3 regions of the Janthinobacterium amylolyticum genome follow, and region 3 is predicted to be linked to each of the others. Evidence: predicted binding sites of a transcription regulator. Region 3 holds the regulator's gene; each other region holds the start of a gene.
What was found. The regulator sigma-54, encoded in region 3, starts transcription at its own class of promoters, with help from an activator protein. The targets are predictions, from matches to a motif close to TGGCANGNAANCTGCTTT.
Positions count from the first base shown of each region.

Region 1: ACQ4WR_RS01985 (circularly permuted type 2 ATP-grasp protein) is a predicted target of sigma-54. The motif match lies at 7,533-7,550, and genes of this name have one in related genera.
Region 2: adh (aldehyde dehydrogenase) is a predicted target of sigma-54. The motif match lies at 2,638-2,655, and genes of this name have one in related genera.

Region 1 is NZ_JBNYXL010000001.1:402,128-412,363, reverse strand. Features, by position in the region: gene ACQ4WR_RS02020 (HoxN/HupN/NixA family nickel/cobalt transporter) at 1-705, shown strand, start outside; gene ACQ4WR_RS02015 (GNAT family N-acetyltransferase) at 770-1,288, shown strand; gene ACQ4WR_RS02010 (Fur family transcriptional regulator) at 1,301-1,726, opposite strand; gene ACQ4WR_RS02005 (alpha/beta hydrolase) at 1,843-3,207, opposite strand; gene ACQ4WR_RS02000 (proteasome-type protease) at 3,316-4,194, opposite strand; gene ACQ4WR_RS01995 (transglutaminase family protein) at 4,294-5,103, opposite strand; gene ACQ4WR_RS01990 (alpha-E domain-containing protein) at 5,103-6,047, opposite strand; gene ACQ4WR_RS01985 (circularly permuted type 2 ATP-grasp protein) at 6,041-7,495, opposite strand; gene ACQ4WR_RS01980 (sensor histidine kinase) at 7,664-8,791, opposite strand; gene ACQ4WR_RS01975 (hypothetical protein) at 8,875-9,747, opposite strand; gene ACQ4WR_RS01970 (TonB-dependent receptor) at 9,849-10,236, opposite strand, start outside.
Region 2 is NZ_JBNYXL010000021.1:3,275-13,510, reverse strand. Features, by position in the region: gene ACQ4WR_RS27925 (TonB-dependent receptor family protein) at 1-1,242, opposite strand, end outside; gene ACQ4WR_RS27920 (beta-propeller fold lactonase family protein) at 1,447-2,403, shown strand; gene adh (aldehyde dehydrogenase) at 2,734-4,254, shown strand; gene ACQ4WR_RS27910 (DUF779 domain-containing protein) at 4,306-4,695, shown strand; gene ACQ4WR_RS27905 (PQQ-dependent methanol/ethanol family dehydrogenase) at 4,745-6,481, shown strand; gene ACQ4WR_RS27900 (porin) at 6,779-7,939, shown strand; gene ACQ4WR_RS27895 (4Fe-4S binding protein) at 8,002-10,104, shown strand; gene ACQ4WR_RS27890 (FAD:protein FMN transferase) at 10,094-10,236, shown strand, end outside.
Region 3 is NZ_JBNYXL010000010.1:191,317-201,552, reverse strand. Features, by position in the region: gene ACQ4WR_RS21540 (cation:proton antiporter domain-containing protein) at 1-806, opposite strand, end outside; gene ACQ4WR_RS21535 (KpsF/GutQ family sugar-phosphate isomerase) at 915-1,925, shown strand; gene ACQ4WR_RS21530 (KdsC family phosphatase) at 1,925-2,458, shown strand; gene lptC (LPS export ABC transporter periplasmic protein LptC) at 2,548-3,114, shown strand; gene lptA (lipopolysaccharide transport periplasmic protein LptA) at 3,140-3,733, shown strand; gene lptB (LPS export ABC transporter ATP-binding protein) at 3,733-4,488, shown strand; gene ACQ4WR_RS21510 (RNA polymerase factor sigma-54) at 4,493-5,971, shown strand; gene hpf (ribosome hibernation-promoting factor, HPF/YfiA family) at 6,041-6,400, shown strand; gene ACQ4WR_RS21500 (enoyl-CoA hydratase/isomerase family protein) at 6,553-7,638, shown strand; gene rapZ (RNase adapter RapZ) at 7,635-8,498, opposite strand; gene hprK (HPr(Ser) kinase/phosphatase) at 8,757-9,692, opposite strand; gene ACQ4WR_RS21485 (PTS sugar transporter subunit IIA) at 9,729-10,211, opposite strand.

The sequences.
Region 1 (10,236 bases), on a different contig from region 3:
GTCGATGGCCTGACCCTGCGCAGCCTGCCGCGGCATCCGCGCTGGGCGCCTTGGATGGGCGCGCTGTTTGCGCTGGGGCACGGCCTCAGCGTGCTGGCCATCGTGGCCGTGGCCGCCATGGCGTCGCAACAATTCACGCCGTCGGAAGCCGTGTTTGCCTGGCTGGAATGGCTGCCCATCGCCTTGCTGCTATTGATTGCCGGCATGAATGCGCGCACCTTGCTGGGCGGCGCGCAACTGGCCAGCGTGCGCGGCCTGCTGCTGCCGCGCTGGTTGCGCGGCGCCTCCGGCCCGCTGGGCGGCATTCTTGTCGGCATGCTGTTCGCGCTGGTGTTCGATACGGCGCTGCAGGCGGCAGCCTGGGGCTACGCGGCCGTGGCGCTGGGCGGCATGGGGCCGGCCTTGCTGACAGGGGCCGTGTTTGCCGCGGGCATGGGCGTGACCGATACCTTCGATGGCTGGGTCACGGCCAAAGTCATGCGCACCGGCAAGGAGGAGATCGTGCGCGCGTTCCGGCGCCGGCTAGGCTGGCCCATAGTCGCCATCTGCGTGGCCATGGCCGCCTACATGGCGGCCGGCAAGCTGGACCCGCAGTGGAGTTTGCCGGAAAGTACCATGGCGGCGCTGGGCGCGGCCATGGTGCTGCTGATGGCGGCCCTGTACGGCTGGACGCTGTACGGTTTGCGCGCCGTCAACGCACGCTAGAGACGGACGGAAGGCGGACGGGTGCAGGCCATGGGTATAATGCAAAAAAACTCCGAGCTCCGCCATGTCCGCCAACGCGATCACCATCCGCCTGCTGACGCCAGCCGATACCAGCGCCTTTTGCGCGCTGCGCCTGCGCGCCATCCTCGATTCGCCCAGTTCGTTTTCCTCGTCACGCGAGGACGAACTGGCGCGCACGCCCGAAGAACACGTGCAGCGCATCGCCGCCGGCCCGCAGCACAGGGCGTTTGGCGCCTTCGATGGCGAACGTCTCGTCGGTTTTGCCGGTTTGCGGCGCGAACCCCTGCGCCAACTGTCGCACAAGGCCCTGCTGTGGGGCGTCTTCGTGGACGTACAGCAACGGGGCAAGGGCGTGGCGCGGCGTCTCGTGCATGCCTGCATCGAACAGGCGGAGCAAGACCCTGCCATCCGGCAAGTGCACCTGAGTGTGAACGCGGAAAACAATGCGGCCTTGCGGCTGTATGAATCGCTGGGCTTTATCGCGTATGGCACGGAACCGCGCTCGATGCGCGTGGGCGAGCTGTTTTATGACGAGCACCACCTGGCCTTGCTGCTCAAGTGATGTTGCAGGTGCTTATTTGCAGCGCGGGCACAGGCCCTTGATCAGGTAATCGACTTCATCGCCGCTGAAGCCTTCCGGCAAGGCCACGGGCGTGGGCAGCTTGACTTCATTGAAGCAGGTGACGTTGGCGCATTTGGTGCACTGGAAATGCGCGTGCTCGTGCGCCTGGTGGCCGGCACCCGCGCTGAAGCGCCACACCTGGTCGGCGCCGGCGATGCGGTGCACCAGTTCATTTTCCGTCAGCCATTCCAGCACCCGGTACAGGGTGACGGAATCGATATCGCTGTCCTGCGACAGCGCCTGCTGGATTTCATGGTGGGTCAGCGAACGGCTTTGCGCCATCAAAAAGTCGAGCACCTTCACGCGCGTCTTGGTGACGCGGGCGTTGGTGTTGCGGATCAGCGATTCGGCTTGCGGTGTAGAAGATGATGTCAACATAATATGGCCTGCTTACGGGTGGACGGGCTGGCGGCGTCATCGCCGCGCCTTTGGCACCCTCATGGGCGTATCTTAGCATGCGTGCTCTCTCGCGTGCCTCCCGGCATGATGCCGCGTCATGCCTTGAACGTCCAGTAGCGTCCCGCCGGCGTATCGACGGGGTCGAGAAAGCGCTGGTCGGCGCGGGCCTGGTTGCGTATCAGGTAAAACATGTCGGACAGGGCCGAGCGCTTTTCCGCAAAATAACTGTGTTTCATGAAACTGGTATCGACACCGCTGGCGTCGATGCTTTCCACGCCCGCCACGATCAGCATGCCCGCGCCGCTGTCGCCCGCGCGCGGATAGCCGTGCACGGCCTTCGAGGCGGCCAGGGCCAGGTCCTGCGAGGACGCGTACAAGGTGACGGGATTGCGCGCGCGCGCCAGTTTCGGCGCGATATCGTGCTTGAAGATGGCGGCATCGATGTCGGGCGCCGTGAGGATGATCTCGGTGATCCTTTGCGCCAGTTGCGGGTCGGCCGACATCAGCTCGGCCACGGCCCGCGCCAGGCCCCGGTTGCCCATGCTGTGGCCCACCAGGTAGACTTGCGCCGCCTCGCTCCGGGCGAGAAAATCGGCCAGGAAGGCGGCGATATGCGGCGTGCTCCACTCGATATTGTTTTCATCGGTGGTGTAGCCGGCAACGTCGCCGCGCGACGGCCAGCTGTAGAAGACGGGCGCGCCATCGAAGCCCAGGTCGTAGGCCATCTGTCCCGTGCGCCGCGCCGCGTCCTCGAAACTCACGTTGTAGCCGTGCACAAAGACAAAGGCGCTCTTGCCGGCCGAGGCGCGGATCTGGGTTTTCAGGGCGGCAAAGAAATTGGCGTGGTCCTGCACCTCGGCGGACAGCAGCGTCACGCGCTTGTCCGGGTCTGCGCGCCATTCCAGGCGCCACAGCGAGGGCGATTCCAGCTGGCCCATGCGGTGGTCGCGGGGAATGCTGATGTCGCAGCTGCCATAGCTGAGCGGGCCATCGTCGGCGCCGTGGCCGGCAGTGAAGCTGCGCTCGCCGCTGAAGCGCTGGGCCGGCGGCTTGCCCACGTCGCGCTGGCGGTCGGTGGCGAAATACACTTTGACGACGGCATAGTTCGAGGCGACTGCGCCCTTGTCGACCGGCGCGGGTGCCGTTGCGGGCAGCGCTTCCACGTCGGGCGCCTGGGGCGAGGGCCGCTGCAGCCCATCGAGCAAGCCTTGCGCGGCAAACAGGGTTTCCATGTCGTCGGGGACCCTGGCCGAGGCCAGGGCCGTTGACAGGGCCAGGCGCAGCCGGCTATCGGCAGGGTCCGCTTCCAGCGCGGCGATGGCGGCCAGGATGGCCGATGCACTGTCGAACTTGCCGATGGCCGCCTGGATCTGGCGGTAGTGGGATAGCACGGCCTCGGGCGCGTGCGCGGGCGCGCCATGTTCGATGGCCGCGACGACGGCGGAAGTGATCAAGTCCATGCGCTACCTGCCTTTCAATGCAATCTGGATTGAATGTCAACCCATATTGCCATAAAAGCACGCGTAAAGCGACTTGTCCAGCGGCGCACGCAGGCGCCGCGCGGTGGCTCAATGCTGTTTGTCGTCGCTGAACTGCTGTGCCAGCGATTGCAGGGGCGCCAGCGTCACGCCGCCGCGGCTGACGTGCTCGGGGATGCTCACGCGCACGGGCTTGCTGTGCATATTCGTGGACGACAGCACATTTGTCGTGGTTTCCGGCGCCGCGTTCCACACGGGGTCGGAGATGCCTTCGAACACGTGTTTCAATTGTTCGCCCCAGGTGTCGCGGATCATGCGGAAATACTGGTTCTTTTCATCGATGGTGACGAAGCGCGTGACGGCCAGGCTGCCCGTCTCGTAGACGAGCAGGTCCAGCGGCAAGCCGACGGAAACATTCGAGCGCAGCGTGGAATCCATGGAAATGAGCGCGCACTTGGCCGCCTCGTCCAGGCGCGTGAACGGGTTGATGACGCGGTCGATGATGGGCTTGCCATATTTGGCTTCGCCGATCTGGAAATATGTGTTTTCATCGTGCGATTCGATGAAATTGCCGGCCGAATACACCTGGAACAAGCGGCAGCGCTCGGCTTGAATCTGCCCACCCAAGATGATGCTGACATTGAAGTCGATGCCGCAGTCGGCCAGGGCCTTGGCTTCGCGCTGGTGCACGGTGCGCACGGCTTCGCCCACGATGCGGGCCGCGTCATACATATTGCCCACGTTCCAGATGCTGCGCCCATCCGCATCCACATGTTCGGACACCAGCTGGCGGATGGCTTGCGAAATCGACAGATTGCCTGCCGTCATCAGCACCAGCATGCGGTCGCCCGGGTTTTCAAACACGCTCATCTTGCGGAAGGTGCCGACCTGGTCCACGCCAGCGTTGGTGCGGGAGTCGGACAGGAAGACCAGGCCTTCGTTCAGGCGCACGCCTATGCAATAAGTCATCGTAGCAAATTCAGTCAAAGGGGGAGCATTCTACACCAGCCGGGCCGGGCCACCAGCCTGCGAGGCCCGGCCAGCCTCATTCCTGCCTGTTTGCAGGGGCTAGACGGGCACGATCTGCACATCGACCCGCAACGTTTCCGTGCCGCCTCCCTGGCGCACGCCGCGCACGGGCGCGGCCGAATCGTAGTCGCGCCCGATGGCCAGCCGGCAATATGCATCCGTCATCAGGCGCGCATGGGTGACGTCGATGCTGACCCAGCCCGCGAAGTCCGGGTCCTCGGCCCAGGCGTCGACCCAGGCATGGCTGGCCGCGTGGCCCGTGGTGCCCGGATCGATGTAGCCGGACACATAGCGGGCCGGGATGCCCCAGGCGTGGCAGCAGGCCAGGTACAGGTGGGCATGGTCCTGGCACACGCCGCGCCCCAGGGCCAGCGCATCGCCTGCCGTGGTGGTGACCATGGTGGCGCCGCTTTCATACGCCACCTTGCCGACGATGTGCTCGGCCAGGCGCAGCAAATGGCCGGTCCCGGCCGTCACCGCGCGGTCGGGCAGGCTGGCGGCGGCCAGTTCCAGGATGGCCGGGTTGGCCTGCGTCAAGGGAGTCGGCATGGTAAACAGCAAGGGCGAGAGGGTATCGACCAGGTTCAGCCGTCCTTTGTGCGGATAAATGGTTTCGACCACGCCATGGGCCACCAGGCTCAGCGACTGATGGCTGCCGTTAATGGTCAGCATGTGCGACAAGTTGCCGTAGGCATCCGTGTAGGCGTGACACCGGCCCGGCGTGGAAATGTGCCAGGACAGGGCCCGCTGCTGCGGCTCGATACGCGGCGTCAGGTGCAGCTGCTGGATGGTGTAGGCCAGCGGCGCACTATAGGCGTAATGGGTTTCGTGGCGGATGGTGAGCTGCATCAGGCCGCCAGGGGAACGAGGAAGTCGCGGCTGACCCGGTTGCCCAGGTCATTGATGTTTTCCAGAAACTCCGTCAGGGTCAGATGCAGTCCCGCCTTCATGATGTCGTCGATATGGCCGAATTTCAGTTCCGCATGCAGTTTGCCGGCGAAACGCTCCGTATCGGCGGACACATCATTGCGGATATGCTTGAGGTTTTCCACCACGTCATCCATGCAGGCCAGCAAGGATCGTGGCATGTCGCCGCGCAGCATCAGCAATTCGGCGACGCGCGCCGGGGTGATGACATCGCGGTAGACCTTGCGGTAGATCTCGAAACCGGAGACGGAGCGCAGCAGCGCCGCCCAGTAGTAAAAATCGCGCTGGGTGATGTCTTTCGACGTGTCGCGCGCGCCGTGGAATTTCACGTCGAGGATGCGCGCTGTGTTGTCGGCCCGCTCCAGGAAGGTTCCCAGGCGGATGAAGTGAATGGCCTCGTCCTTGAGCATGGTGCCCAACGTCACGCCGCGCGACAGGTGCGAGCGGTACTTGACCCATTCGAAGAACTGGCTGGGGTCCGTTTCCAGCAGATTGCTTTTCAGGCGCTTCTGCATGTCGAGCCAGGTGGCGTTCTGGATTTCCCATACTTCCGTCGTCAGGGTGCCCCGCACGGCGCGGGCGTTTTCGCGCGCGCCCGTCAGGCAGGCGAGGATGGACGAGGGGTTGTTCGGGTCGCGCACCATGAAGTCGAGCACGTCGCGCGTGTGGAAGCGGCCATATTTGTGGTCGTACGCGCTTTGCAGCTCGGAAATCCCCAGGGTGGCGCGCCAGCCCTGTTCCGCGTCCTGTTCCGACTGCGGCAGCATCGAGGTCTGCATATTGACGTCGAGCATGCGGGCCGTGTTTTCCGCCCGCTCCGTGTAGCGGGCCATCCAGAACAAATGATCGGCGGTGCGGCTCAGCATGTTTTTTCTCCTGCAAAGGCGGATGTTGCTTCCAGTACCCAGGTATCCTTGGTGCCGCCTCCCTGCGAGGAGTTGACCACCAGCGAACCTTCGCCCAGGGCCACGCGGGTCAGGCCGCCGGGCACCATGGAAATCGTCTTGCCGGACAGCACGAACGGGCGCAAATCGATGTGGCGCGGCGCGATCCCGGCCTCGACATACGTGGGGCAGGCGGACAGGGCGAGGGTAGGCTGGGCGATGTAGCCGCCCGGATTGGCCAGCAGGCGCTGGCGGAAGTCCTCGATCTGCGCCATGCTCGACGCCGGCCCCACCAGCATGCCGTAGCCGCCAGCGCCGTGCACTTCCTTGACGACCAGCTTGGGCAAATTCGCCAGCACGTAGGACAGATCGGCCGGCTTGCGGCACTGGTAGGTGGGCACGTTGTTGAGTATCGGTTCCTGCGAGAGGTAAAACTTGATCATGTCGGGAACAAAGGGATAGATCGACTTGTCGTCGGCCACGCCCGTGCCGATGGCGTTCGCCAGGGTCACGCGGCCGGCGCGGTAGACGGACAGCAGGCCCGGCACGCCCAGCGAGGAATCCGAGCGGAAGGCCAGCGGGTCGAGGAAATCGTCGTCGACGCGGCGGTAGATCACGTCGACCCGCTTGGGGCCGCGCGTGGTGCGCATGTAGACGGAATTGTCGTTGACAAACAAATCCTTGCCTTCCACCAGTTCCACGCCCATTTGCTGGGCCAAAAAGGCGTGCTCGAAGTAGGCGGAGTTGTACATGCCGGGCGTCATGACCACCACCGTGGGGTCATCGACGCCCATGGGCGCGACGGAGCGAAGGTTGTCGAGCAGCATGTCCGGGTAATGGTCGACGGGGGCGATGCGGTTGCGCGCGAACAATTCCGGGAACAGCCGCATCATCATCTTGCGGTCTTCCAGCATGTAGGACACGCCGGATGGCACGCGCAGGTTGTCTTCCAGCACATAGAACTCGCCTTGGCCGGCCCGCACGATATCCACGCCGGCGATATGCGCGTAAATGTCGGAGGCGACGGCAATGCCCTGCATTTCCGGGCGGTACTGGGCATTCTTGTAAATTTGCTCGGCGGGAATGATGCCCGCCTTGATGATATTTTGAGCGTGATAAATATCATGGATGAACATGTTCAGCGCTTGCACGCGCTGCACCAGGCCCGTTTGCATCTGCGCCCATTCGGCGGCGGGGATGATGCGGGGAATGGTGTCGAAGGGAATCAGGCGTTCCGTGCCGGCATCGTCGCCATACACGGCGAAGGTGATGCCGACCCGGCGAAACGTCAGGTCCGCTTCGGCCCGCTTGCGGGCGATGGTGTCGGGGGATTGCTGCTCCAGCCAGTTGTTAAATTCACGGTAGTGTTCACGCACCTTGCTGTCCGTGCCCACTTCATCTGCAGTCATTTCATTGAAAAAATTTGCCATGTTGTGATTTCCCCTTGAGCCTTGGTCTGACTATAGCTCAGCAGAAATCATGCCAGTAGGGCACACGTGAAAATGTGTAAAAAATGACCATTTTTGTGGCGTAAATCCGTCAAGTGCACCGTATTGGTGCATTACTGCGCGGATAGTGCCGGCATGGGGCAGGCACGTTCAAGCGTCCGGCGTGACGAAGGGCCGGCAGTCGATGGGCAGGTCGATGGTAAAAGTGGTGCCACGCTCCGGGGCGCTGTCGACGATGGCGCTGCCGCCATGGCTTTCCGCCACGTTCTGCACGAAGGGCAGGCCGATGCCCCAGCCTGGCGCGCTGCCAGGATGTTCGCGGCGCAGATAATCGAAGATGCGCTCGGTCTGGTCGGGCGCGATGCAGCTGCCCGTGTTGTGCACGGTAATGATCATGCGTTCGCGCAAGGTATTCACGTGGATATGGATGGGGCCGTCGTCGCCGTACTTGACGGCATTGCCCACCAGGTTTTCCATGGCCCGGCGCAAGGAATTTTCGCACCACCAGCCGGTGACGGAACAGCCCGTGACGGCGCACTTGCCGGGCAAGCCCGTATTCACGCTGTCGCCCACTTGCCGTGCCAGCGGCAGGATGTCGAAACGCTGCAGCAGCAGCGGCAGCTTTTGCCCCCGGTGGTAGCTGAGCGTATCGAGCAGTTCCTGGATCATGTCGTCGAGGCGCTTGCCGTGCTCGATGATTTTTTGCGCCAGCGCCGGCACATCGGCCTGCTGCGCCAGGCGTTGCAATATCTGCGCGCTGTTGAGCATGACGGACAGGGGATTGCGCATGTCATGCGACAGGCCGGCGGCGATGCGGCGCTGGAAACCCTCGTGCATGGCGGTAAATTCCAGGATGGCTTCGCGGATGCCCGTATCGATCGAGACGTTGATCACCTTCCAGTCCTTGCGCCGCAGCGGCACGCCGGCCTCGAGCGCCGCCTCGGCAAAACAGTCGCGGAAAATCTGGTATTCCTGGATCACCTGTTCCGGCCCGTAGCTGGTCATGCGTGCCCGTTCATTGCCGTGCACGGCCGGCGCATTCGTGTTGCTGGTGGCATCGTCACGGGGGTAGCCCGGTGTCAGCGCTTCAGCCAGGTTGTCGAAGAAGGTCGGCAGGGTGTTAATCAGGATGGGCGTGAGCAGGGCGTCGGCGCCGCGTACCTTGGCGCGCACCTCGTGTTCCCATTGCGTCAGCACGGCATCGCGCATGCTGAACAGGCGCCGCGTGCGCGCCGGCAGGTCCAGCGTGCTCATTTTCTGGTCAGAGGCATAGGTCATCGCAGCTCCCCATCAGCAGGTCGGCATGCGCGCGTTGCGGCGCGCGACCTAAAGTATCCTCCAATTTGGCGCGCGGGGGGCGTTCAATTCGGTGCGCCGGCGCCTTGTATGACGGTGCTCAAATGGCTGAGGACTGCATCCCATTGCGCGAGAGAAAAGTTCTGCGGATCGTCGTGGCCATTCGCGTAGCCCGTATCGAGCACGGCATGGAAGGCGGGAATCAGCCACGTGCCCTTGCGCACGCTGGCCGCGACGTACAGCAGGGCCAGCCGCTCATATTGCGCCGGCGTAAAGCCGGGATCGGGCGCCAGGCCATCGTTGCCCTTGCCGCCGCCGGGTACGGAATTGCGCGGCTGCACCAGTTCCACGTGCAGGAACAGGCCCGTCAAGGACGGCTTGTCTTTTTCCAGCTTGCTGGCGTAGCCGGGCGTGCCAAAGTCGCGCACCTGCAGCGATGCGCCCAGGCGATTCACATACACATGGCCTTTCGGCCCGCCGCCCAGCGCCGGATTGCGCACCGTAAAATCGTTGAAATCCCAGCTGGCGTCGTTGATGTGGGCGGGAATCGGTTCTGCCAGGAAATTCGGATAGCTGGTGTCATGGATCACGAAATAACGGGCCACGGGCGCCACCAGGCGCCCCGTGGCACGCGACAGGGGCGCATCGATGGCGCCGCCCGCGTCAGCCTCGCTGATGCCTTGCGCCGCCAGGTAGGCGCGCAGGGTGGCCGGCGCGATGTCCGTGCGCTGGCCAACGCGGCTGGCGAGAAATGCCGGCAGCGGCGCGCTGGCCCCGAGGCGCGCATAGCGCTGCACGGGTCGCAGCAAACACGTGGCTTGCGCCCGCGCATCGCCCTGGAAACCGCTTTTCCAGGCGGCGTACGGGCAGGCGGCCTGCTTCTGGGCGGCGGCGGGCAGGGCAATGGCGAACAGCAATAGCAGGGCAGGGAGTCTCATGCGGGCATTGTCGCTCAAGCCACGGTGACGGCACAGGCGCGCACGCGAAAAAAAAGCTGCCCGATGCGGGCAGCTTGGCGGCAAGGCAGGCGCGGGATCGGTCAGAACGCCACGCTGCCCGAGACGACGAAGGTGCGCGGCGCGGCCAGCACCAGGCTGCCGGCGTCGAACGAGGAGACGGCCGAGGCCCAGTAACTGCGGTCGGCCACGTTGTCGATGCGCGCGCGCAAGGTCACGTCATGGCCTGCCACCTGCGTCAGGTAGCGCGCGCCGATGTCGACGCGGGTCCACGATGGCAGTTGCTTGCTGTTGGCCAGGTCCGCATACTGGGTCGACGTGTAGACGGTGCGGGCGTTCAGCGACAGGCCAGGCGCGCCCGGCACATCCCATTCGCCGCCCACGCTCAGCTGTGTTTTTGGCGCGCCGATGGCGTTCTTGCCGTTGTTCAGCGGCTTGTCCGTGTTGCGCTGTTGCGTATCGAGCCAGGTC
Region 2 (10,236 bases), on a different contig from region 3:
GACGACATCCTGCTCGTCGCGGCGCAGCTTGCCTTTCACGCCAAAAGTATTGCCGATGAAATTTTCATAGCCCGCGCGGTCGTCGCTGGATCGGCCGTAATTGATGCCAATGGTGGTGCTCAGCTTGCCGCCGGCCAGTTGATTCACATGCAGCCAGTTGGTGTCGATGCCGTAGAACTCGCGCTGGAAGTCGACCACGCCACCTGAATGTGTGAGTACTCCATTAATAGTTTGATTTTGTAGGAACTTGGTGAAGGCCTGGTACTGGATCACGTCGCGGTTGCCGCCGTAGGCCGTCACGTGCAGGCGGTCTTCGCCAAACGACTGTTCAAAGGTGGCGCCGATTTGCTGGTGGTCAATGCTCTTGCGTGTGTTGTAGCGTTCGGCCAGGGTGCGTTTCGGATTTTGCGTATCCGTCGCGTCGATTTCGCCGGCGCGCGGGTCGCGTGCGAACGTGGCCCAGGTGGCGCCCAGTGGATCTTGCGTATTGCCTTGGTGCAGGCTGTTGGCGACGATGGTCAGCTTGCTGTCCGCCGTCGGCTTGACCGTGATCTTGCCGAATGCCTGTTCCCGCGTGGCGGCGCTGTGGTCGCGGAAGCCGTCCGTGCGAAAGCGCGAGGCGTCGAGCACGTAGCCGATGGCACCGGCCTGGCCCTGCGCCGAGAGATCGACTTTATTGGTGCCGTAGCTGCCGCCCGTCACATTCAGTTCAACGGACGGGGGATTTTGTCCATCCTTGGAAAACAGCTGGATCACGCCGCCCGAGTGGTTGCCGTAGATGGCGGAAAACGGTCCGCGCAGCACTTCGATGCGCTCGGCTGTATCGAGGTTGAAAGTGGCGGCCTGGCCCTGGCCGTCGGGCATGCTGGCGGGAATGCCATCGCTGATCAGTTTGACGCCGCGCACGCCAAAGGCCGAGCGGGCACCGAAGCCGCGCGACGAGATCTGCAAGTCTTGCGCGTAGTTCTGGCGGTTTTGCACGACCAGGCCCGGCACGGCGGCCAGCGCTTCCGACGCATTCACGCGGATCTGGCCATCCTGGATGCGGGCGCTGTCGACCACGTCGATGGAGGCTGGCACTTCCTGGCTGGGATGGGCGATGCGGCTGCCGCTGATGACCACCGTATCCATGAGCTGCCCACCCGGATCTGCGACCTCGGCGGCGTAAGCGTGGGGAGCCAGGGTGGCGCTGCCGGCAACAAACAGGCTGGCGATGGTGTTCAGGCGGAAACGATGCTGCATGCGGGTTCTCCAATGTGAATAAAAGCCTGTTTTACCGCGTGCGCGATACAGGTCTGCATAGTCTTATCAAGCAATATGCTTGCCATGTCTCCATTGGTGGGCTGAAATTATACGCCTGTCCGTGGCATGGCGTTTGCATGCAGCAAGCTTTACCCGCGCCGCTCGTGCGCGCTTTTTCTGTGTCTTTCCATTGAAAAGGTGATTATGCCCAACTTATTCTTTCGCTTGCGCCAGATTTGCTGGCTGCTGCCTGTGCTGGCCGGCACGGCCGTCCAGGCGGCACCGTTTGCCTATGTTCCCAATGAAAAGTCGGGTAGCGTGAGCGTGATCGACACTGCTACCGACCAGGTGGTGCGCCAGATCGCGGCAGGCCAGCGCCCGCGCGGCATTGCCGCCGACCCCGGCGGGAAGCAGCTGTTTGTCACGGATGCGGCCAGCAGCGCCTTGCTGCTGATCGACAACGTGGCTGGCGCGCCTGCGCGCAAGGTGACGCTGGGCAAGTCGCCCGAAGGCGTCAGCGCCTCGCCGGACGGCAGCCATGTGGCCGTGGCCGTCGAGGAAAACAATAGCGTGGCCTTGCTCGATGGTCACACGGGCATCTTGCTCGCCGATATCAAGGTGCAGGGGCGTAACCCGGAACACGCTGTCTTCAGTCCGGACGGGCGCTGGCTGCTGGTCAGCGCGGAAGAGGCCGAGCAAGTCGATGTCATCGACGTGGCGCAGCGCCGGCAAGTCGCTTCCATCGCGGTGGGGCTGCGTCCGCGCGGCATCGGCTTCAGTCCGGATTCCGGCCGCGCCTATGTGGCGTGCGAACTGGTCAATGCCGTGTATGTCATCGACATGAGGCAGCGCAAGGCCATCGCCATCATTTCCGCAGGCAAGAATGCGAATGGCATCGCGGTCCATCCGAGCGGCAAGCAGGTGTACGTCTCGAACGGCATCGATGGCACGGTAATGGTGATCGACACGGCCAGCAATCAGGTGACGGCCATCATTGCCGTGGGTAAGCGTCCGTGGAACATGGCCATCACGCCGGACGGCGCCAAGCTGTACGTGGCTAACGGCCGCTCGAACAGTCTCTCCGTCATCGATACGGCCAGCGCGCGCAAGGTGGCCGATATTACTGTGGGCGAATTGCCATGGGGCGTCGTGATTCGCTAGCGGGCGCAACCCAGGTGTTCCAGTCTGGCACACCTGTTCCATTGTGCAGCGCCGTCCACTGCCATCGCCCCAGGCTGGCACCTATTGCAACAGCGCGAGTCCAGCTTGTTCAAAACACAAACAGGGCGACAGCAGCCATGCCCGCCGGGGCATGGCATGCATAGCGCGGCCGGATGGACGCCACGCCCTTGCAACAGGGCCAAAACACGCTAAGTTTGTAGTGGGGAGGCGAGCTGGCACGGCATTTGCGGAAGACACCATGTACTCACCCCATTTGTACCAGGACGTTTGTTTCAACCACCAACAATTCCATACGATATAGAGGACGACATGAATCTCGCAGACATCAGCAAACTGGGCGTCGCCAATCCCTTCAAGCAACGCTACGACAATTACATCGGCGGCAAGTTCGTTGCCCCCGTAAAAGGTGAATACTTTCCTAACATTACGCCGATCACGGGCTTGCCATTTTGCGAAATCGCCCGCTCCACGACGGAGGACGTCGGGCTGGCGCTGGACGCCGCCCATGCCGCCAAGGAAGCGTGGGGCAAGACCTCGCCTGCCGAGCGCGCCAATATCCTGAACCGCATCGCCGACCGCATCGAACAGAACCTGAGCCTGATCGCCACGGCGGAAACCATCGACAACGGCAAGCCGATCCGCGAAACGATGAACGCCGACATTCCGCTGGCCATCGACCATTTCCGCTACTTCGCCGGCTGCATCCGCGCGCAGGAAGGTTCCGTCGCGCAAATCGACGCGGAAACCTATGCTTATCACTACCACGAGCCGCTGGGCGTCGTCGGCCAGATCATCCCTTGGAACTTCCCGATTTTGATGGCCGTCTGGAAACTCGCGCCAGCCCTGGCCGCGGGCAATTGCGTGGTGCTGAAACCGGCCGAACAAACCCCGGCGTCCATCATGGTGTTGATCGAGCTGATCGGCGACCTGCTGCCACCGGGCGTGTTGAACATCATCAACGGTTTCGGCCTGGAAGCGGGCAAGCCGCTGGCGTCGAGCAAGCGCATCGCCAAGATCGCCTTCACGGGCGAAACCGGCACGGGCCGCCTGATCATGGGCTACGCCGCGCAAAACCTGATTCCCGTCACCCTGGAACTGGGCGGCAAGTCGCCGAACATCTTCTTTGAAGACGTGATGGATGCGGATGACGATTATTTCGACAAGTGCCTGGAAGGTTTTACGATGTTTGCGCTGAACCAGGGCGAGGTGTGCACCTGCCCTTCGCGCGTGCTGATCCAGGAATCGATCTACGAGAAATTCATCGAACGGGCCTTGAAGCGCGTGGCCGCCATCAAGCAGGGCAATCCGCTTGACTCCGCCACCATGATCGGCGCCCAGGCATCGCAGGAGCAGCTGGAAAAAATCCTCTCCTACCTGGACATCGGCCGCCAGGAAGGCGCCGAAGTGCTGGCCGGAGGCGAGCGCAACACGCAGGCCGGTGATCTGGAAGGTGGCTACTATGTGCGCCCGACCGTCTTCAAGGGCGACAACAAGATGCGCATCTTCCAGGAAGAGATTTTCGGGCCGGTCGTGTCCGTCACGACCTTCAAGGATGAGGCCGAAGCACTGGCGATCGCCAACGACACCTTGTACGGCCTGGGCGCCGGCCTGTGGACGCGCGACGGCTCGCGTGCTTTCCGCGTGGGCCGTGCCATCCAGGCAGGCCGCGTGTGGACCAATTGCTATCACCTGTATCCGGCCCACGCCGCGTTCGGTGGCTACAAGCAATCGGGTATCGGCCGCGAAAACCACAAGATGATGCTCGACCACTACCAGCAAACGAAGAACTTGCTGGTGAGCTATAGCCCGAAAGCGCTGGGCTTCTTCTAAACCGTTACACGCGCCGCGCCTCTCCAGGTGCGGCGCGCTGAAAGGGATGCCATGGGTGCAGCAATTGCCAGGGTGGTCGCCACGGATGCGGCACTGGACATGATGGACAAGTTGCGTGAGCGTCACGGCCCGCTGATGTTTTTCCAGTCGGGCGGCTGCTGCGACGGCAGTGCGCCCATGTGCTACGCGCTGGGCGAGTTCGATGTCAGCGATTCCGACATCTATCTGGGCAATTTGAACGGCACGCCGTTCTACATGGGGCTCGAGCAATTCGCGTACTGGGAGCATACCCAGCTGATTATCGATGTGGTCGACGGCAATGGCGGCATGTTTTCACTCGACAACGGCACGGGCAAGCGCTTCCTGACGCGCTCGCGCCTGTTCACCGATGAAGAGTGCGCCGTGCTGCATGCCCAGCCGCATGAGCACCGCAAGACTTGATACACACATACTAATAAAACAGAGGGAGATGATTGTGCAGAAAAAAATCATGGGGATACTCGTCGGTTTGAGTTTGGTTTCCTTGGTCCAGGCGGCCGACGTAGGCAATGTCACCAGCGCCATGCTCGACAATACGGCGAAGAATCCGTCGAGTATCTTGTCGTTTGGCATGGGCACGCAGGGCCAGCGCTATTCGCCGTTGACGCAGATCAACGACAAGACCGTGGCCAAGCTGGTGCCTGCCTGGTCATTTTCGTTTGGCGGTGAAAAGCAGCGGGGCCAGGAATCGCAGCCTTTGATTCACAATGGCAAGATGTTTGTCACGGCGTCGTATTCGCGCATTTTCGCCATCGACTTGAAAACGGGCGCCAAGCTGTGGAAATACGAGCATCGCTTGCCAGACGGCATCATGCCCTGCTGCGACGTGGTCAACCGTGGCGCCGCGCTGTATGGCAACCTGGTGATTTTCGGCACGCTCGATGCGTATCTGGTGGCGCTGGACCAGAACACGGGCAAGATCGTCTGGAAGGAAAAAGTCGACGACTATGCGGCCGGCTACTCGATGACGGCCGCACCGCTGATCGCCGAAGGCTTGCTGCTGACGGGCGTGTCGGGCGGCGAATTCGGCATCGTCGGCCGGGTCGAGGCGCGCAACCCCATGACGGGCGACCTGGTGTGGACGCGCCCTACGGTCGAGGGGCACATGGGCCACCGCTACGACAAGGATGGCAAGGCAAGCGATAACGGCGTGTCCGGCACCGCGAATAAAACCTGGCCTGGCGACCTGTGGAAAACGGGCGGCGCTTCCACCTGGATGGGCGGCACTTATGATCCGCAAACCAAGCTGGCCTATTTCGGCACGGGCAACCCGGCGCCATGGAACAGCCACTTGCGTCCCGGCGACAACCTGTATTCCTCGTCCACCGTGGCGCTGGACGTGAAAACGGGCCAGATCAAGTGGGCGTATCAGAATACGCCGAATGATGCCTGGGATTTCGATGGTGCCAATGAGTTCGTTACCTTCGACATGGATGGCAAGCGCTACGGCGGCAAGGCCGATCGCAATGGCTTTTTCTATGTGATCGACGCGACCAGCGGCAAGCTGCAGAATGCCTTTCCTTTCGTGAAGAAAATTACCTGGGCCAGCAGCATCGACCTGAAGTCGGGCCGGCCGAACTACATCGCCGCCGGCCGTCCAGGCGACCCGACCAAGGGCGAAGAAGGCAAGAAGGGCACGACCGTGTTTGCCGCGCCCGCTTTCCTTGGCGCCAAAAACCAGATGCCGATGGCCTACTCGCCGCAAACCAGGCTGTTCTATGTGCCGGCGAATGAATGGGGCATGGACATCTGGAACGAGCCCATCAGCTACAAGAAGGGCGGCGCCTTCCTCGGTGCCGGTTTTACCATCAAGCCCTTGTTTGACGATTACATCGGCGCCATGCGCGCCATCGATCCGAAGACGGGCAAGATCGTCTGGGAAATCAAGAACAACGCGCCGCTGTGGGGCGGCGTGATGAGTACGGCGGGCAACCTGGTGTTTTACGGCACGCCGGAAGGTTTCCTGAAAGCCGTCGACGCGAAGTCGGGCAAGGAACTGTGGAAATTCCAGACCGGCTCGGGCGTCGTTGCGCCACCCGTCACCTGGCAAGATGGCGATACGCAATATGTCGCCGTCGTTTCCGGCTGGGGCGGCGCGGTGCCGCTGTGGGGCGGCGAAGTGGCGAAGAAGGTCAATTTCCTGGAACAGGGCGGTTCCGTCTGGGTCTTCAAGCTGGCATCGAAGTAATGGGGTGAAACGCCCGGCTTTCTGCGGATGGGTGTCTCCCTGTCCCGCCGGGCGTTTTGTTTTTTGCTGACGGCCCAGGCCGTCAGTTTTTTGTTTACGCAAGCGTTCGGTCAGTATGCTGATGCTGGCGGTCAAAAAATGAACATTGTTCGTTAGCATTGATCCGCTGCTATACACGTCAAGCGCCAATTTTTCTGCTCTCCCCCGGTGCTTTGCTGGGCACGCTTATTGCCAAAGATTGAGCTACATCAATCACTGGTGTGCAGACTAAAAACACAGAAGAAAAGGGGAGAAAACATGAATGCATTCATCAAGCTGGGGAGCCTGGGGGCCATGACAATCGCAGCGATGGGACAGGCGAACGCCGTCGATATCAAGGCTGGCGACTGGACCGTGTCGGTGGGCGGCATCGTCAACGCCTACTACACGCAAGTGTCGTGTTCGGGCGATGCCGTGGGCGGGCTGGCGCTGGGCGGCCAGGCGCTCGGTTGCGGCGGAGAAAAAGACCGTACCACCATCGGCAATGGATTGCTGCCGAACGGCCTGATCACATCGGCTTCGTCGCGTTTGGGCGAGTACGACGTGAAGGCCCTGATCGGCATCTACAACTCGACGGCCACGGACAGCGCCATCAGCCAGAACAGCGTGGTCGATGTGCGCCAGGCTTTCTTCACATTTGGCAACGAACACATGGGCGCTTTCAAGCTGGGGCGCGACTACGGCATGTTTGGCGCGAATGCGATCCTGTCCGACATGACCTTGCTGGGTTCGGGCGCGCCCGTGCAGGCCACGCAGCGCGGTCGTGTCACCTTGGGCCATATCGGCGCCGGCTACACCTATCTGGGCAACTATGGGCAGATCATGTACAGCTCGCCGAAGTCGGGCGGCTTTGGCGCCGACGTGGCGCTGGTCAGCCCCGTCTCCGATACCCCCATCGTGGCAGGCTCGACGTATTCCTCGAAGTCGAGTCCGCAAATGCAGGCGCAACTGACGTATGCGCACGAAGGCTTGAAAGCCTGGCTGGGCGTGAAGTCGCAAAAGTTCACTTCAAAAACGGCCGGTGTGGATGACCTGACCATGCGCGGCGTGGAAGTGGGCGGCTCGTATCAGATGGGCCCGGCTGGCGTGCTGGTGAATTTCCAGGGCGGCAAGGGACTGGGTATCTTGTCCGATGCGGACCAGGGCGATACCAAGTCGAAGAACTGGCTGCTGCAAGGCACGTACAAGCCTACAGACAAGCTGAAGCTGGGCTTGTCCTACGGTATCAGCAAGAACGACGACAACACGGCCGGCACGGGGAGATTGAAATCGAACGCCAACCTGACCCTGGGCGCGTACTACTCGCTCAACAGCGCGATCACCCTGGTGGGCGAACTGGGCCAGACGCGTTCGAAAGGTTTTGCGGGCGGTGAAGCGAGGATGAATGGCGTGTCCCTGGGCGGTATTATTTTCTTCTAATCAGTTATCAGCACGCGGCGCCGGAAACTGCGGCGCCGCACGGAGCACGGTGCATGAGGACAATGCGGTTATTCATCGCTTGCTGGCTATTTCTGTTTATCCTGGGACAGGCGTGGGCCGGCGTACTCACCAAAGCGGAGCTTGCCCGGCGCTTTCCTGCGCCCCTGGTCGTGGGCGACAAGGAAGTGGATGTGCCTGTGTGGCCATTGTTCAAGCAAAACGCCACGGCCACCGACTTGGTCGGCTATGTATTCGAGTCGGTGGACCTGGCGCCCATTCCCGGCTTTTCTGGCGTTCCCGTTAATTTGTTGATCGCGATCAATCCACAAGGCAGTTTTCTCGAGGTGGCCGTGTTGTCTCATCACGAGCCCGTCTTTCTCGACGGCCTCGGCGAAGCGCCGTTATTCCAGTTCGTCCAGCAATACAAGAATTTGTCGCTGAAACAGAACATCGCCATCGGTGCGCGCACCAAGCGGGCGGCGGACACGACCCATGCCGATATCGATGGCGTGTCGAAGGCCACGGCATCCGTGCGCATCATCAATCAGAGCGTGCTGGCGTCGGCCTTGAAAGTGTCGCGCAAAAAACTGGGCTTTGCGCAAGGCCGCGATCCTGACCAGCTCGCCCGCATTCGCATGGCGGTAGTCGACAAACTCAGCGTGACGCAGATGCTCGAGCAGGGCTTGATCCAGCATGTGCGCCTGAGTAACAAGGAGGTGGAAGCCCTGTTTGCGGGCAGTCCCGGCGCGGGCCTCGATAAGGAAGGTGCGCGCGATCCGGAGGGCATCTTCATCGACTTTTACCTGGCCTATGTTTCCGTGCCGTCCGTGGGCCGCAACCTGCTGACGGAACGCAGCTGGAACAAGCTGCGCAACCGGCTTGACGAGGGCGACCACGCCATGCTTGTACTGTCGCGCGGGCGCTACAGCGTGCTGGGGGACGACTTCGTTCGCGGCACGGTACCCGACCGGCTGCTGCTGAAGCAAGATGGCTTGCCGATCGACATGCGCGACCTGGACCTGGAATTGAACTTGGCCGACACGGCGTCGTTGCCGACGGAGAATAACGTCGTATTGCGCATCATCAGCCAGGCGGGCCTGGATGCGGCCAGTCCGCTGGCGTTTTCCTTGCCTATCACGCGCAGCAAGGGCATCGTGTATCCGGAGCGAATCACGCGCAATGTCGATCTCAGCTACCGCCTGCCAGCCAGATTCCATACGACGCCGCAAGGCAGCGACGCCAGCTGGCGCGCCACGTGGACGGGCCGCAAAGTAGAGCTGTTGAGCTTGCTGGCCGGGCTGGCGCTGCTGGCCGGCGCGCTGGCCTGGCAGAAGCGTCTGGTGCGGGATAGCCGCCAATTCCTCTGGTTCCGCCGTGTATTCCTGTTGTTTACCATCGGCTTCATCGGTTACTACGCGCAAGGGCAATTGTCGATCGTTAATCTTACAGGCGCCATCCAGGCGGCGATGGCGGGGCGCGGCCTGGGCTTCTTCCTGTTCGACCCGATGACGGTGATCCTGTGGGCCTTCGTGCTGTTCAGCTTGCTGATGTGGGGGCGTGGCACGTTTTGCGGCTGGCTGTGCCCGTTCGGTGCCCTGCAGGAGTTCACGGGCAAGCTGGGCCAGTGGCTGCGCTTGCCGCAGTGGAAGATCCGGCCGCGCCTCGATGCACGCCTGAAATGGATCAAGTATGTTTTGCTGGCGGCCATTCTTGCCAGCAGCATGTTTTCCAGCCAGCTCACGGACAAGCTGGTGGAACTGGAACCGTTCAAGACGGCCATTACCCTGAACTTCGTGCGCGCCTGGCCATTCGTCGCGTATGCCGTGGGCTTGCTGCTGCTCAGCAGTGTTTCCTATAAATTCTTTTGCCGCTACCTGTGTCCGTTTGGCGGGGCGCTGGCCTTGCTGGGGCGGGTGCGCTTGTTCAGCTGGATTCCCCGGCGCAAGGAATGCGGCACGCCATGCCAGACTTGTCGTCACCGTTGCGAATATCACGCCATTGCGCCGGATGGCAAGGTTGATTACGGTGAATGTTTCCAATGCATGGATTGTGTGGTGATTTACGCCAGCGATGAAAAATGCGCGCCCTTGATGCTCGACATCAAGCGCGCCCGCACTATCCCGATTGCCCGCGCGACGGTAGAGGAGAGCAGCAATGCAGCGTAGAACGTTTATTTCGGCAGCGATCGGCAGCGTGGCTGGTATGGGGGGCTTGTCATTGCCAGGGAGCATGGCGCGTGGTACGCCTGCCGCCTCCGGCATGCGCTTGTACCAGGGTGCCGCGCTGGCGTTTGGCAC
Region 3 (10,236 bases):
TCTTCCACCTGGTGCTTGAATTCCGTCTCGGAAATGAGCATGCCCGCCACGAAAGCCCCCAGGGCCAGCGACAGGCCGGCCCGCTCCGTGATCCATGCCGCGCCCAGGGTGATCAGCAGCAGGTTGAGCATGAACAATTCCTGCGAGCGGCGCTTGGCGACGATGGTCAGCCAGCCGCGCACCAGCTTCTGGCCGATGAACAGTAGCAGGATCAGCACGACCAGCGCCTTGCCGCCCGCCCAGGCCAGGGTTTCGGCCAGGTTGTCGGAGTCGCGGGTGAGGGCGGGAATCAGGATCAGCAGGGGCACCACGGCCAGGTCCTGGAACAGCAGGATGCCGATGATCTTGCGGCCGTGTTCGCTTTCCAGTTCCAGCCGCTCCGTGAGCATTTTCGAGACGATGGCCGTCGACGACATGGCCAGCGCGCCGCCGAGGGCGAACGCGGCCTGCCAGCTCAGGTGGATGTAGGCTGACAGGTAGCGCCCGACGAACCAGCCGAAGACGATGGTGGCGACGATGGTGGTGACCACCTGCGCCATGCCGAGGCCGAAGACGATGCGCCGCATGGCGAGGAATTTGGGTAGAGAAAATTCCAGTCCGATGGAAAACATCAGGAAGACGACGCCGAACTCGGCCAGGGTATGGCTCGCTTCGTTTTCCGCCGCCAGGCCCAGCGCATGGGGCCCGATGACAATGCCGACGGCCAGGTAGCCCAGCATGGGCGGCAAATGCAACATTCTGAAAGCGACCACGCCCAGTACGGCGCTGCCGAGTAACATCAGGGTCAGTTCAAGCGAGGAAAACATGGGTTGCCCGGGGAGCTCAGTGGAAATCGTTGTTTGTTGCGACTGGCAAGTTTTTTGCTTTCCTAATTCGTTTATACTTTGGGCATGAGTGTAACCCATGAAAAAACAATGCTGAAAGCTTTTGATCGAATTGACATGAAAGCGACAAGCGAGCGCGCTGTCGCGCTGGCCCGCACCACCTTGCAGATCGAGTCCGACGCCATCAATGCGCTGCATGCGCGCCTGGAAACGGACGACAGCGTCGGCCGCGCCGTGGCGATGTTGCTGGAGTGTAAAGGACGTGTCGTCGTTTCCGGTATCGGCAAGTCCGGCCACATCGCGCGCAAGATTGCCGCCACCCTCTCGTCCACCGGCACGCCGGCCCTGTTCGTGCATCCGGCCGAAGCGGCCCATGGCGACCTGGGCATGGTCACCTCGGACGATGCCTTTATTGCCATATCGTACTCTGGCGAATCGTCGGAACTGATGGCCATCATGCCTGTCGTCAAGCGCATGGGTGGCATGCTGATCGCCATGACGGGCAAACCGAACTCCAGCCTGGCCCAGTTGGCCGACGTGCATCTGGATATCTCCGTTGAGAAAGAAGCCTGCCCGCTGAACCTGGCGCCGACGGCCAGCACCACCGTCACGCTGGCGCTGGGCGACGCGATTGCCGTCGCCTTGCTGGACTTGCGCGGCTTCAAGGAAGAAGATTTTGCCCGCTCGCATCCGGGCGGCGCCCTGGGCCGCCGCCTGCTGACCCACGTGCATGACGTCATGCGCAGCGGCGAGCAGGTGCCGAAGGTGCCCGTCGAGGCGTCGCTGCTGCAGGCGCTGGAAGAAATGACGAAGAAGGGCATGGGCATGACGGCCGTCGTCGATGCGGACAACCGTCCCGTGGGCGTGTTTACGGATGGCGACCTGCGCCGCATGTTCGAGCGCGTGCAGGATTTCACGAAAGTGGCGATCCGCGACGTCATGCATGCGCAGCCGCGCAGCATCGCGCCCGAACGCCTGGCCGTCGATGCCGTGGCCGTGATGGAGCAGTACCGCATCAACCAGATGCTGGTGGTCGATGCCGACGGCAAGCTGGTCGGTGCGCTGCATATCCATGACCTGACGCAAGCGAAGGTGATCTGATGGACAGCGTGGCGGACAACCTGGCGCGCGCGGCCAAGGTCAAACTGATGATTTTTGATGTCGACGGCGTGCTCACCGACGGCAGCCTGCATTTCGGCCCGGACGGCGAAATGATGAAAACGTTTAATGTGTATGATGGCCTGGGCATCAAACTGCTGCAGGAATCGGGCGTGCAGACGGCCATCATCAGCGCGCGCCGTTCGCCCATCACGGCGCGTCGCGCGCAGGACCTGGGCATTACCCATGTGCACCAGGGCGGCCATGACAAGCTGACGCCGTTCCGCGAACTGCTGGCGCTGACGGGCTTGACGGAAGAGCAATGCGGCTATATCGGCGACGATGTCATCGATGCGCCCATCCTGCGCCGCGTGGGCTTTGCCGTCAGCGTGCCGGGCGGGCGTGCGGAAGCGCAGGATCTGGCGCATTACGTGACGCAGGCCGGCGGCGGCCGCGGCGCGGTGCGCGAGATCTGCGAATTCCTGCTGCGCGCCCAGGACAACTATGCGCGCGTCATGGCGCCGTTCCTGGAGTGAGGCACCTGCCTTGCCGCCAGTATCATTGAAGAGAGTGAAGCACTATGCAAAAGCCAGGAGGCGCCCACCGTTGGCGCATCATATTTACCATGCTGGGCGCGGTTGTCGTCGCGCTGGGCAGCTTTTGGCTGCTCGAGGTGATGAACAAGAATGGCCAGGATATCGAGGCCAGCAAGCATCTGGATGAACCCGATTATTTCATTACCAATTTCAGCATGGTGCGCATGGACTTGACGGGCAAGCCCAGCTATATCGTCTCGGGTACCAAGCTCACGCATTATCCTGCCGACGATTCGTCCGATATCGACCAGCCTTTCGTGCGCAAGCTCACGCCGGGCATGCCGCCGCTGAACATGAATGCGGAGCTGGCGCATATCGACCAGGACAATACCCGCCTGCAGCTGCACCGCAAGGTCGTCATCGACCGGGCGGCCAGCCCGAAGGCGCAGAACCTCACCATGAAGACGGAAGCGCTGACGGTGTTTCCCGATGAAGAGCGGATGGAAACGGATGTGCCTGTCGATATCCTGACGGGCGCCTCGCGCATCAACGGCGTCGGCATGAAGGCCAATAACGCCACCGGCGTGGTGGAAGTGCAGAACGCCTTGCGCATCGTACTCCCGCCGAAGCCACGGCCAGCCGCCGCGGCACAATGACAGAATGAAACAAGGAAACCATAATATGAAAAACGTCTTGCTGTTGACCCTGTTGTCCACCGTCTGCTCGCTGGCAGTGATGGGCCCGGCGCATGCCGAAAAGGCCGATTCCGAGAAGGAAGCCGTCATCACCGCCCAGCGTGGCCAGGTTGATGATGTCAAGCAAGTGCGCACCCTCACGGGCGACGTCGTGCTGGTGAAAGGCACCCTGACCATGAAGGCGGGCCGCGCCCTGATCACGGAAGATCCGCAAGGCTACCAATTCATCACCTTCTGGGCCGATCCCGGCAAGCTGGCCACCTTCCGTCAGAAGCGCGATGGCGCGGGCGACCTGTGGGTGGAAGGCGAAGCGGAGCGCGTCGAATACGACAACAAGACGGAAGTGGTGAAACTGTTTTCCAAGGCCAAGCTGACACGCCTGGAGGGCACGAAAGTGACCGACGTGGCCAATGGCGCCTTCATCTCGTATGACAGCCGCAAGGAAGTCTTTACGATGGAAAATTCCGACAACGGCACCAACACCCCGGGCGCCGGCAGCGTGCGCATGGTGATCCAGCCGAAGACCAAGGCCCCGGCGGCGGAGAAAGCGCCGGCGACGCCTGCGCCAGGAAAGAAATAATGGAAAATACACGTTGCGGCAGTACCCTGATCGTTCGCGGACTGCAGAAAACCTATGGCAAGCGCCAAGTCGTACATGATGTCTCGCTGCAAGTCGAATGCGGCGAAGTGGTGGGCCTGCTGGGACCGAACGGCGCCGGCAAGACCACCTCGTTCTACATGATCGTCGGCCTGGTGCCGTCCGATGGCGGCAGCATCGATATCAGCGGCGTGGACATTTCCAGCCTGCCGATCCACCGCCGCGCGCAGATGGGCTTGTCATATCTGCCGCAGGAAGCGTCTGTCTTCCGCAAGCTGACGGTGGAAGACAATATCCGCGCCGTGCTGGAAATCCAGACCATCGAAGGGCGTCCCTTGAAGAAGGCCGAGATCGAAGAGCGGCTGGATAAATTGCTGGCCGACTTGCAAATTGAAAAGTTGCGCGAAAACCAGGCGCTGTCCCTGTCCGGCGGCGAGCGCCGCCGCGTGGAAATCGCCCGCGCGCTGGCCACCGACCCCCGTTTCGTGCTGCTCGACGAACCGTTCGCCGGCGTCGATCCTATCGCCGTGATCGAGATCCAGCGTATCGTGCGCTTCTTGAAGGAGCGCAATATTGGCGTGCTGATCACCGATCATAATGTGCGCGAGACGCTGGGTATTTGCGACCGTGCCTACATCATCAACCAGGGCTCGGTACTGGCGTCGGGACGCCCCGACGACATCATCGCGAACGAGTCGGTACGCCGGGTCTATCTGGGCGAACACTTCCGTATGTGAGCCAATGAAACAATCATTGCAGCTGCGCACTTCGCAGCACTTGGCACTGACGCCTCAGTTGCAGCAATCGATACGCCTGTTGCAATTGTCTACCCTGGAGTTGCACCAGGAATTAGAGCAACTGCTGACGGACAACCCCTTGCTCGAACGCCTCGACGATCCCCTCGACCGTTCGTTGCGCCTGCTGTCCGATGGGGCCCTCAGTTCCACGGCCGCACCGGCCGAGGCGCCACCGCAGCCACCGAGCCAGGAAGCGCCAGCCGCGCCCGCTGAAGGGGAAACGTTCGACGGCGAAGGCGGCGATGCGCCGGCCGCCATGGATGGCGCCGACAGCGACTGGAGCGAAGCGAGCCGCGGCAAGGCGCCCGACGACGAAGATGCGCGTCCACAACTGGAAGCCCACCACTGCACCCTGCGCGAACACCTGATGGAACAGATGCGCGTGACGGTGCTCGAGTTGCGCGACCGCGCGCTGGTCGAGCTGATCATCGACGCGCTCGACGACAATGGCTACCTGGAAGAGTCGCTTGACGACATCCTGGCGCGCCTGCCCGAAGAACTGGAAATCGACGCCGACGAACTGCGCACGGCCTTGTCCCTGCTGCAAAGTTTCGACCCGCCCGGCGTGGGCGCGCGCAATGCGTCCGAATGCCTGGCGCTGCAAATCAGGCGCTTGCCGCAGATCGCCATGGTGACGCGCCGCATGGCCCTCGTCATCGTGGAAAAGCACCTGGCCTGGTTTGCCCAGCGCGATTTCAACAAGCTGAAAAAAGCCCTCGATTGCGACGATGAAGATTTGCGCGAGGCGCAGACGGTAATTCGCCTGTGCAACCCGCACCCGGGTGCCGTGTTCGCCTCGGATGTCTCCGACTACGTGGTGCCCGACGTCGTCGTCAAGCGCGCGCGCAATGGCTGGCAAGTCACCTTGAACAATGACGTCATGCCGCGCCTGCGGGTAAACGCCATGTATGCCAATTTATTGAAGCAAGGCAAGGGCGAAGGGGCCATGGGCGCGCAGCTGCAAGAAGCCAAGTGGCTGATCAAAAACATGCGCCAGCGCTTCGATACCATCTTGCGCGTGGCGCAGGCGATAGTAGAAAGACAAAAGAACTTTTTCTCGCATGGGGCCGTTGCCATGCGCCCCCTTGTGCTCCGTGAAATAGCTGATACACTGGGTTTACACGAGAGTACTATCTCGCGGGTAACAACTCAAAAGTACATGCTGACCCCGCATGGCATGTTCGAGTTGAAATATTTCTTTGGTAGCCACGTCGCCACCGAAGCGGGGGGCGAAGCGTCATCGACGGCGATACGGGCATTGATCGTGCAACTGACAGGAGCAGAAGACCCTAAAAATCCTTTATCCGACAGTAAGATTGCGGACATGCTGGGGGAACAAGGCATGGTGATTGCGCGACGTACTGTTGCCAAATACCGGGAAGCATTGAAAATTCCGCCAGTGAGCCTGCGTAAGTGTTTGTAAGTTTTTTTCGGTTCCTCTGCGGGCCGGATACGATGGACCGCACGAACCCGATCATCTTTAGGAGTGTGTATGAATCTCACCATCAGCGGACATCATCTCGAAGTGACACCAGCCATCCGTGAATACGTACAAACGAAACTGGAGCGCGTAAAACGTCATTTCGATCAAGTCATCGATATTGCCGTGATTCTGACCGTCGACAACCTCAAAGAGAAAGAAAAACGTCAAAAGGCCGAAGTGAACCTGCGGCTCAGTGGTAAAACTGTGTATGTGGAAAGCCTGGCGCAAGACCTGTATGCCGCGATTGACAGCCTGATTGACAAGCTGGACCGGCAAGTGATGAAGTACAAAACCAAAGTGCAAGGGCACGGTAAAGAGGCGATCAAGCATCTGCCAGACAGTTCGGACGAGGAATTCGCCGCCGCCTAAGCGGCCTGCGATTCTCAACCCGCTGTGATCAACTAAGGGCGCGCCTACCGCGCCCTTTTTTGCGCCCGTCGCCCTCGCCGGGGATGGACGGGAACGCAATGTTCGTGGTGAAAGCGCTAGAATGCGCCATCTTCACCTCTTTCCATCCTGCCATGAGCGACTTCGTCCAGACTGCCATCCGCAACCGCACCGGGCATATCGTGCTCGACCGCCCGAAAGCCCTCAATTCCCTCTCGCTGGAGATGGTGCGCGCCCTCAGCGCCGCCTTGCTGGCCTGGCGCGACGATCCGCAGGTCGACGCCGTCGTCATCCGCTCGAGCAGCGACAAAGCCCTGTGCGCCGGCGGCGACATCCGTTTCTTTTATGACGCGGGCCTGGCCACGCCGCAGGGCGGCAGCGCGCTGCTGGAAGACTTCTTTACGGAAGAATATGCTTTAAACCATCTAATTCATTTTTACCCGAAACCGTATATCACCGTCATGGATGGCGTGGTGATGGGCGGCGGCATGGGCGTGGCGCAAGCCGGCCCCGGCAACCAGCTGCGCATCGTGACGGGTCGTACGCGCATGGCCATGCCGGAGGTGAACATCGGCCTGTTTCCGGACGTGGGCGGCAGTTATTTCCTGTCGCGCCTGGCCGGCCGGCTGGGCCTGTACCTGGGCTTGACGGGCCTGACCATCGGTGCGGCCGATGCCTTGTACACGGGCCTGGCCGATGTGTATTTGCCGGAAACGCAGATGCCTGCGCTGCTGGCCCTGCTTGACGAGACGCCGGGCGAAGGCTTGCCGGTGGCCATCAAGGCCCTGGCCGCACCGTTCCAGTCGCACGCGGGCACGGCGCCGCTGGCCACGGCGCGCGCGGCGCTGGACCGCCATTTCAGCGCCGGCAGCGTGGCCGCCATCCTGTCCTCGCTGGCACAGGACGACAGTGCGTTTGCCGCCAAGGCACTGGCCGCCATGCGGCAGCGCTCGCCGTTGATGATGTCGGTGACTCTGGAATTGCTGCAGCGGGGCGCCCACCTGGGCGTGGCAGACTGCCTGCGCATGGAGCGCACGGTGGTGCGCCACAATTTCGAACATGGCGAAGTGCTCGAAGGCGTGCGCGCGCTGGTGGTCGACAAGGACAATGCGCCGCGCTGGAATCCTGCCAGCCTGGACGAGGTCGACACAGCCATGGTGGCGCGTTTCTTTGCGCCGGTCTGGCCGGCGCAGGCGCATCCGCTACGCTATCTGGATTAAGCGCGTTCGCGGTGGCGCAGTACGACGCGCTCATGGGCGCTGAAATACTGCGTCAGCCGTTCCGCCATGTACACGGAGCGGTGCTGGCCACCCGTGCAGCCCAGGGCCACCGTCAGGTAGCTGCGGTTGTCGGACTTGAAAGAAGGCAACCATTTCTCGATGAAGGCGCGGATGTCGGCCAGCATTTCCAGCGCGCTGGGCTGTGCGTCGAGGAAGGCGATCACGGGCGCGTCGCGGCCATCGAGCGGACGCAGCGCCAGGTCGTAATAGGGGTTCGGCAAGGCCCGCACATCGAACACGAAATCGGCGTCCAGCGGCACGCCCAGCTTGAAGGCGAAGGACTCGAAGAACAGGGTCAGCGGTGCGCGCTCGGAGGCGACGATATCCTTGATCCAGCTGCGCAGCTTGTTGGCGCTCAGCTCCGAGGTGTCGATCACATGGCCCAGCTGTTCGATGGCCGACAGGCGTTCGCGCTCTTCCGAAATGCACTCGATCAGGGTGCGGCGGCTGGCGGGATTCTGGTTCGGACGCAATTCATGCGACAGCGGATGGCTGCGCCGCGTTTCCGAAAAACGCGCCACCAGCGCATGCGTGGTGGCCGTCAGGAACATGACTTTCACGTCGTGCCCCTGGTCGCGCAGCAGCGCCACATTGTGCGGCAAGTTGGCCAGCGATTCGGCGCTGCGCGCATCGACGGCCACGGCCAACTGCGGGGCACCTTCGTCGAGCAGGGTTTGCACCAGGCTGGGCAGCAAGGCGGGCGGCAGGTTGTCGACACAGTAGTAGCCGGTATCTTCCAGCACATTGAGCGCGACGGATTTGCCGGAGCCGGATATTCCGGTAATAAGGACGATATGCATAGGCCGATCATACAATAAAGAACGGCCCTCTGCCTTCAAGGCAATGAGCTTTACAGATTATTGCAATTTCGACTGTCGTATTTCTTTGCCGCACACGTCAACAATGTTGTCGGATGACGCGGGGCTTTGCCCCGCTAATCCGACCTACATTGCTAATCGCCACTCATGGCGAGTCGTTGGTGCAGCAGGGAATTCACGCAGCACTGCTGCGTGCCTGCGTAACGGTTCGCCCTTGCAAGGGCGAACTCCTTGGCAACATTAATCGCCACTCATGGCGAGTCGTTGCCGCTCCATGAACTCCTGCAAGGTATCGATGCCGCGCAGTTGCAAAATGGTATTGCGTACGGCCGCTTCCAGCAGCACGGCGATGTTGCGGCCGGCGGCGACGGGGATGACGACCTTGCGCACGGGCAAACCGAGCACGTCTTCCGTGGGGAACAGGAAGGGCAGGCGCTCGACTTCTTCTTCCAGCGCATTGCGGCGCACCAGGTGGACGATCAGTTTCAAGCGCATCTTGCGGCGCACGGCCGTTTCGCCAAAGATGGCCTTGATGTCGAGCAAACCCAGTCCCCGCACTTCCAGCAGGTTTTGCAGCAGGGGCGGGCAGCGTCCTTCGATCATGTTGGGGGCGATGCGCGAGAACTCGACGGCGTCATCGGCCACCAGGCCGTGGCTGCGCGAGATCAGCTCCAGCCCCAGCTCGCTTTTGCCCAGGCCCGAGTCGCCCGTGATCAGCACGCCCACGCCCAGCACGTCCATGAAGACGCCGTGCATGATGATGCGCTGCGCCAGTTTTTTCGACAGGTAGACGCGCAGGAAGTCGATCACTTGCGCGGCCGGCAGCGGCGTGGAGAACAGGGGAATGTTTTGCTCGTCGCAAATGGCGAGAATGTCGGGCGGCGTTTCCAGCCCTTGCGCGATGATCAGCGCGGGCGGGCCGCCGGCGATCAGCTCGCCGATCACGTGGGTGCGCGTATTGACCTTCAGGCGCTGGTAGTAATTGATTTCCTGGTGGCCAAAGACCTGGATGCGGCCCGGATGGATGAGGTTCAAGTGGCCTACCTGGTCGGCGGCCGACGAGACGTCGCCCGAGATCAGGCGCTCGCCGCCGGGGAAGCCGGCGAACCAGCCCAGTTGCAGACTTTCACGATTGTCGTCGTACAGGCGTTGTATCGTCAGCGGCGTTTGCAACATGGCAGTCTTCTTCAGGAGTGGAGGAATACCTGAAGTTTAACCCGCCGCTTGAAGACTAGGTTGCCAATTGACGATGCGCGAATGCACGGATTTCGGTTCCGGATCCGTGGCCAGCGCCGTACGGAAGGCGTCATCGGAAAACATTTCGGCGATTTCCGAGAGGATTTCCAGATGTTGCTGGGTGACATGATCGGGAATCAGCAGGAAAAACAGCAGATTGACGGGTTTGCCATCGGGCGACTCGAACGGAATCGGCTCGGCCAGACGGACGAAGGCGCCCAGCGGCGCTTTCAGGGTTTTGCTGCCCTTGACCCTGCCGTGCGGCACGGCCACGCCGTGGCCCAGACCCGTCGAACCCAGGCGCTCGCGGGCAAACAGATTGTCCGACACGGTGGAGCGGGCGATGCCGTAATTGTTTTCGAAGATCAGGCCGGCTTGCTCGAAAGCGCGCTTTTTGCTGGAGACTTCCAGGTCCAGGAGGACGTTTTCGAGGGATAGTATTTTGCTAAGATTAGTCATGACACTCAATGAAATGGTGCAATGC